3 regions of the Uliginosibacterium sp. 31-12 genome follow, and region 1 is predicted to be linked to each of the others. Evidence: predicted binding sites of a transcription regulator. Region 1 holds the regulator's gene; each other region holds the start of a gene.

Region 1 (2,221 bases):
TCAGGTTCATGAGTCTTTACAGCACAGCGGCGAGTCTCCGGACCGGAGCTCGCCGCTTTCTGGGTTTCAGAGCGGTTGAGGCAGAAAGCCTCAACCATCGCCGGCCGGACAATTCTGCCTGTCCAGACCGGCTGCGTCCAGCGCTTCAGCTGGCGCTCTCAGCGCCTTGCCGTTTCATCGATTCACGGTTGTGATCGCTGATCTTTTCCTTGTGCTTGAGAACCTGACGATCCAGCTTGTCTGCCAGCGCATCAATGGCGGCATACAGGTCGTCGTCTTCACTTTCCACGTGGATATCCTTGCCGCGCACGTGAACAGTCACCTCTGCTTTCTGCTTAAGTTTCTGTACCGAGAGGGTCACATGGGTCGCCGTAACATGATCGAAATGGCGAATCACCCGATCGAGCTTGGAAACCACATATTCGCGCAAAGCGGGAGTGACTTCCAGATGATGGCCGGTGATGTTGAGATTCATAAAACTACTCCTCTCCTGTTAGATCGACTTGCGCTGACTGACCGGCGGAATATTCAGCGACTCCCGGTATTTCGCAATCGTCCGGCGTGCCACCACGATACCCTGCTGGCCCAACAATTCGGCAATCCTGGCATCCGACAGGGGTTTTTTCCCGTCTTCGGCCGCGACCAGCTGGCGAATCAGCGCGCGTATCGCCGTTGCTGAACATGCACCACCGGTATCGGTGGAAACATGACTGCCAAAAAAGTATTTCAGTTCGAACACACCGCGGGGACTGGCCATGTACTTCTGGGTGGTCACCCGCGACACCGTTGACTCATGCAGCTCCAGCTCTTCGGCGATTTCCCTCAGGGTCAGCGGACGCATGGCCACTTCACCATGATCAAAGAACTGGCGCTGACGTTCGACGATGGCCTGCGAAACACGCAGGATGGTGTCAAATCGCTGCTGCACATTCTTGATCAGCCACTTGGCTTCCTGCAGCTGTCCCGATAAGGAACTACTTACGCCCCTGTTCTGTTGAAGTATATCGGCGTAGACCCGATGGATCCTGAGTCTCGGCATGGCCTCTGGATTGAGGCTCACCGTCCAGCCGCTACGTTGCTTGCGCACCACCACGTCCGGAATCACGTAGCGCGTTTCCATCGGTGCAAATTGAGCCCCCGGACGCGGATTCAAATGACAAATGAGTTCCTGAGCTGCGCGCAAGGCATCATCATTGCAGCCCAGGCGCCGCTTGAGGCGCGCGAAATCGCGCGCAGCCAGCAATTCCAGATTGCCGTCCGCGATCAGCATGGCGTGATCGCGCGTGGCACTTTCCGGCAAAGCGCGAATCTGCAGGAGCAAGCACTCCTGCAAGTTGCGAGCGCCGATGCCGGCGGGGTCAAGGTTCTGGACCTGATGCAAGGCAATGTTCAACTCATCGAGTTCTACTTCCCATTCGGCCGGAATCAGCGGCAGAAGTTCCTCGAGGTCCTGCAGCAACAAACCGTCGTCGTCCAGCGCTTCGATGATCAGCTGCACCAGCGCACGATCACGATCAACCAGCGGCATCAGGGCGACCTGCCCCAGCAGGTGATCCCGCAAGGAAGTAGCGGCGGCCTGGAATTCCTGAAAGTCGGAATCATCGTCGTCCCCACCGCCATTCCGCGAGGCGCCTTCCGTGCGCCATTCGGCAGCTTCGCCGATATCATCATCCGAAACGCTGTCGTAAGCCTCTCCGATGTTGTCCGGCATGTCCGTCACGCTCGGCGACTCGAAATCCTCATCGCCGGAGGATGAAGCAGAGGATTCGATGCGGTATTCCTCACCCGCCGTCGCCACACTGGCTTCGCCCGCCTCGACAGGGACGGGTCCATCACTTTCTTCGTCACCGCCTTCACGCTCCAGCATCGGGTTTTCGAGCAGGATGCGTTCGATCTCCTGATTGAGTTCGAGCGTGGACAGCTGAAGCAGCTTGATGGATTGCTGCAACTGCGGGGTGAGCGCAAGTTGCTGGGAAAGGCGGAGCTGAAGCGAGGGTTTCATTCTTTACAGACGGGGAGGTGCGGAGCGGCCAAGCCTAGAGGCGGAAGTGTTCGCCAAGGTAAATCTGCCGTACCTGTTCATTCTGCACGATTTCTGCCGGTTTGCCGCCAGCCAGCACCTCACCCGCATTGATGATGTAGGCGTGATCGCAAATACCGAGGGTTTCGCGCACATTATGGTCGGTAATCAGCACGCCAATACCGCGCGCCTTGAGGTAAC
Region 2 (2,221 bases), on a different contig from region 1:
ATTTCGCCCACAACGCCCAAAGACCATACTGAAAGGAGGCCTCAAGCGGCTTTCCATACGCAACCGTTCTTGCGTAATACTTCGCTCATAACACTGAAAACAGCCCTGCCCCAACATGCTCAAGATACTCGTCATCGACGAAATTCAGGAACGCGCCCTGGAGATCTGCGAGGGTCTGACCCGCGCCGGCCATATGGTCGCTGCGGTACTGCCTGATGCAATCGAACTCCACGACCGGGTGCAGCAGCTGCAGCCCGACGTAGTACTGATCAATACCGAATCTCCCAGCCGTGACACGCTGGAGAACCTCGCCGTGCTGGACCGCAAGATGCCACGCCCGGTGCTGATGTTTGCCGAAGACGATGCGGACGACGTCATTCGCCAGGCCATGCGTGCCGGCGTCTCTTCCTATGTAGTGGATGGCCTAGCCCCCGAGCGCCTGCAAAGCCTGCTCAAGGTTGCCACCCTGCGTTTCGAGGAATACCTGGCCTTGCGCCAGGAGCGCGATGAAGCCCAGCGCAAGCTCTCCGAACGCACCCTGGTCGATCGCGCCAAGGGCATCCTCATGAAATCCCGCAACATGAGCGAAGACGAGGCCTATCACGCCCTGAGGAAGCTGGCGATGGAACGCGGCCGCAAGATCGGCGAAGTGGCAGAGCAGATCATCTCAGCAGCAGACCTGCTGCTCGGCTGACCCCACGCCCTGCCGTCCCTGCCCCACGACAGGCAAGACGGGGCCGCCCTGCACCAGGAAAAAGCCGTAGCACAAGCACTTCGCACAAACCATTTCATAAAAATGGTTTTTTGATTCGGATCAAACTGGTGCCTGAGCGCCATTCCGGCACATTCACAGTGCGTCATTTTTCCTGCCAGGCCACTCTCAAGAAGCGCTCCATAAACATCGAGGCCTTGTAGCGCAAGGATTTCAGGAATCTGGCACGCCCCATGCTAACTCTCCATTGAAGTCGAGCCAAAGATGGCTTGCATGGACAACGGCGTCCAGCCCTTCTGCCAATTCGGCAGCAAGGAGCTGTGGCGCCGTTTTTCTTTTGGTGCCCTTCCAATTACCCCGGAGAGAGAATCATGACGGAGAAATACGATGCCAACCTCAGCCGACGCAGCTTCCTCAAGCAAGGTGCTGCCGTGAGCAGCGCTGCCGCCGTGGCCGCCAGCGGCCTGCTTCCCGCCACCAGCGCGTGGGCCGCAGGCAGCGACAAGCCGGAGCTCACTGAAGTCAATATCGGCTTCATTCCGCTGACCGACTGCTCCTCGGTAGTAATGGCAAGCGTGATGGGCTTCGACAAGAAATACGGCATCAAGATCAATCCGACCAAGGAAGCCTCTTGGGCTGGCGTGCGCGACAAGCTGGTCAACGGCGAACTGCACGCAGCGCACGTCCTCTACGGCCTGATCTACGGTGTGCATCTGGGCATCGGCGGCCCGAAGAAAGACATGGCCAACCTGATGACCCTTAACAACAATGGTCAGGCCATCTCGCTCTCGAACGAAATGCGCGACAAAGGCGCTATCGACGGACCTTCGCTGGCCAAGCTGATTGCCAAGAAGGACAAGGAATACACCTTCGCCCAGACCTTCCCGACCGGCACCCATGCCATGTGGCTCTACTACTGGCTGGCCGCCAATGGCATCAATCCTATGAAGGACGTGAAGACCATCGTTGTGCCTCCTCCGCAAATGGTGGCCAACATGCGCGTGGGCAACATGGATGGCTTTTGCGTGGGCGAACCCTGGAACCAGCGCGCCATCATCGACAAGATCGGCTTTACCGCCACCACGACACAAGACATCTGGACTGATCACCCAGAGAAGATCCTCGGCACCACGGCCGAATTCGTGCAGAAATACCCAAACACGGCCCGTGCCATGATCTGCGCGATTCTCGAAGCCTCGATGTGGATCGACACCAGTGCTGCCAACCGCAGCAAGACTGCCGAAACCATCTCAGCCAAGGCTTACGTCAACACAGACACCGACGTAATCCGTAGCCGCATGATCGGCCAGTATGAAAACGGCCTCGGCAAGACCTGGTCGGAGAAGAACTACATGAAGTTCTACAACGACGGCACGGTGAACTTCCCCTACCTCTCCGATGGCATGTGGTTCCTCACCCAGCACAAGCGCTGGGGCTTGCTCAAGGGAGACGTGGATTACCTGGGCGTGGCCAAGAAGATCAACCAGATCGAGCTCTACAAGCAGGCCG
Region 3 (2,221 bases), on a different contig from region 1:
GTTTTGGGCCTTCTTTTCGTCGATTGTCATGCTCATTTCATCATCTCCTGTGCGCAATGCGAGAGTAGAGGGAAGAGAACCTTGTTACGCCGGCGGAAGCCGGGAGCCCGCCTGCGGCAAGGCTCCCGACCCTCGACTCTCGGTCCTCAGGCGGCCAGATCGGCAGCCGTCTTGCCCACTTGCGATTCGTCGATCTGCTTCATGATGCCGTGGGCCATCAGCAGGTCTTCGAGCTCGTCCATGGTGATCGGCGTCGGGATGATGCCGTTGCCCTTGTTGGCATGAACCTTCTCGGCGAGCGTGCGGTATTCGCCTGCCTGCTTGGAATCCGGAGCGAACTCCATCACGGTCATGCGGCGCAGCTCGGCGTGCTGAACGATGTTGTCGCGCGGCACGAAGTGGATCAGGCGGGTGCCCAGCTTGCCGGCCAGTGCTTCGGCCAGTTCCAGTTCCTTGTCGGTCTGACGCTCGTTGCAGATCAGGCCACCCAGACGCACGCCACCGGAGTTGGCGTACTTCAGAACACCCTTGGAGATGTTGTTGGCGGCGTACATGGCCATCATTTCGCCAGACATGACGATGTAGATTTCCTGCGCCTTGTTTTCGCGGATCGGCATGGCGAAGCCGCCACACACCACGTCACCCAGCACGTCGTACGACACGTAATCCATGCCGTCGTAAGCGCCGTTTTCCTCGAGGAAGTTGATCGAGGTGATTACACCGCGGCCGGCGCAGCCCACGCCCGGCTCCGGGCCACCGGATTCAACGCAGCGGATGTCGCGATAACCCACCTTCATGACATCTTCCAGTTCCAGGTCTTCCACGGAACCGGCTTCCGCGGCCAGCGACAAGATGGTGTCCTGTGCCTTGGCGTGCAGGATCAGGCGGGTGGAGTCGGCCTTGGGGTCGCAGCCGACGATGAGGATTTTCTGGCCCATTTGCGCAAGCGCGGCCAGCGTGTTTTGCGAGGTGGTGGATTTGCCGATCCCACCTTTGCCGTAGAAGGCAATCTGACGAAGGTCTGACATGTTGTTTCTCCTGAATCGTTGAGCAGTGATGTTGCTGCAATCGAAAAATGTCCTCTGTTGGGAACGTCGGACAAGCAGTCGATCTACCGTGCCCCGGATGCAGCCCCTCGCGCCTTTTTTGCTCTTCAAAGTAAGCGACTTGTTGGCGAGACATGGTCGGTGCGAGGACCATTCAGCAACTGGCGTGCCAAGTTTTCACGGATTTCTTGAAAAGCTTGCCAAATGGTCGTTTCGGAAGTTCTTCGTGGTGCCGGCGAAGTCATTTCCGGATATCGACAAAGCTGACATTCACGCCGCCACACCGCTCGAATGAAAGGAGTGTCATTTCGCTGTGTGTCGTATCTGAAGTGCTCCGTTTCGCACGCGCGCCGCACGCACTCAGGCATTGAGCCCTGCGGGTATGACACTTGCTGAGGGCAGGGCATAGCCAGGTCGAGAGGAAACCCAAATGCACGCCCAGCCTTCACTGATCCAGCCCGTAGCGGTCACCGGCAACGCGCGGGCGACGCATTTCGAGCGTATCGGTGGAGCCGAACCGATCGCCCTGCTGGCTGAGCGCTTCTATCACCACATGGATACGCAGCCCGAGGCGGCTGCCATCCGCGCCATGCACCCGGCCGATCTAACTCCGGTGAGGAAAGTGCTGGAGCTGTTCCTCGTCGAATGGATGGGCGGCAGCAAAGACTATTCGGCCATGCGCGGCCATCCGCGCCTGCGCATGCGCCACATGGAATTCCCGCTCGGAGTGGCGGCACGCGATGCCTGGATGAACTGCATGCGCGCCGCCCTGAATGAAGTCGTGACCGATGCAGAGCTCAGGACGCAACTCGAAGCAGCCTTTTTCAAAACCGCGGATTTCATTCGCAACCAACAGGAGAATCACCATGACAACGATCGATAAGACCGCGTTCGGCGTGCTCGAAGCCGAGGAACGCCTGCTCAATGGCGTGTTCAAGGGCGCTACGGCCGTCCCCGGACGCTTCGGCTTCCGTGGCGACATCGCCATTGAGTTTCAGCCCAAGATGGCCGATGAGAAGCGCCCGCCTGAGAAGTGCTGCGAGCAGGTCATGGCTGCCGCCAACGAAGGCGAGCCGCATTTCATCTTTCTTGCCGGCTTCCTGCTCTCCTTCGGCTACCTCAAGCTGCTTGCCGAAGTGCTGGGCGAAGCGTTGTCGCCCGCAGGCAAGTACATC

The links. Region 1 encodes sigma-54, which starts transcription at its own class of promoters, with help from an activator protein. Its sites were predicted from a motif close to TGGCACGCTTNCTGCTNA; they were not measured.
Region 2: the regulator sigma-54 is predicted to act here: its motif matches at 935-952, upstream of Q3Y64_RS05435 (CmpA/NrtA family ABC transporter substrate-binding protein).
Region 3: the regulator sigma-54 is predicted to act here: its motif matches at 1,201-1,218, upstream of nifH (nitrogenase iron protein).

Annotation. Positions count from the first base shown of each region.
Region 1 covers NZ_JAUOOA010000006.1:34,375-36,595, forward strand. Annotated here, with positions in the region: gene Q3Y64_RS12265 (PTS sugar transporter subunit IIA) at 1-10, opposite strand, end outside; gene raiA (ribosome-associated translation inhibitor RaiA) at 146-475, opposite strand; gene Q3Y64_RS12275 (RNA polymerase factor sigma-54) at 494-2,002, opposite strand; gene lptB (LPS export ABC transporter ATP-binding protein) at 2,037-2,221, opposite strand, start outside.
Region 2 covers NZ_JAUOOA010000002.1:36,618-38,838, forward strand. Annotated here, with positions in the region: gene Q3Y64_RS05430 (ANTAR domain-containing response regulator) at 116-694, shown strand; gene Q3Y64_RS05435 (CmpA/NrtA family ABC transporter substrate-binding protein) at 1,084-2,221, shown strand, end outside.
Region 3 covers NZ_JAUOOA010000001.1:836,124-838,344, reverse strand. Annotated here, with positions in the region: gene nifD (nitrogenase molybdenum-iron protein alpha chain) at 1-36, opposite strand, end outside; gene nifH (nitrogenase iron protein) at 147-1,028, opposite strand; gene Q3Y64_RS03975 (group II truncated hemoglobin) at 1,477-1,929, shown strand; gene Q3Y64_RS03970 (hypothetical protein) at 1,913-2,221, shown strand, end outside.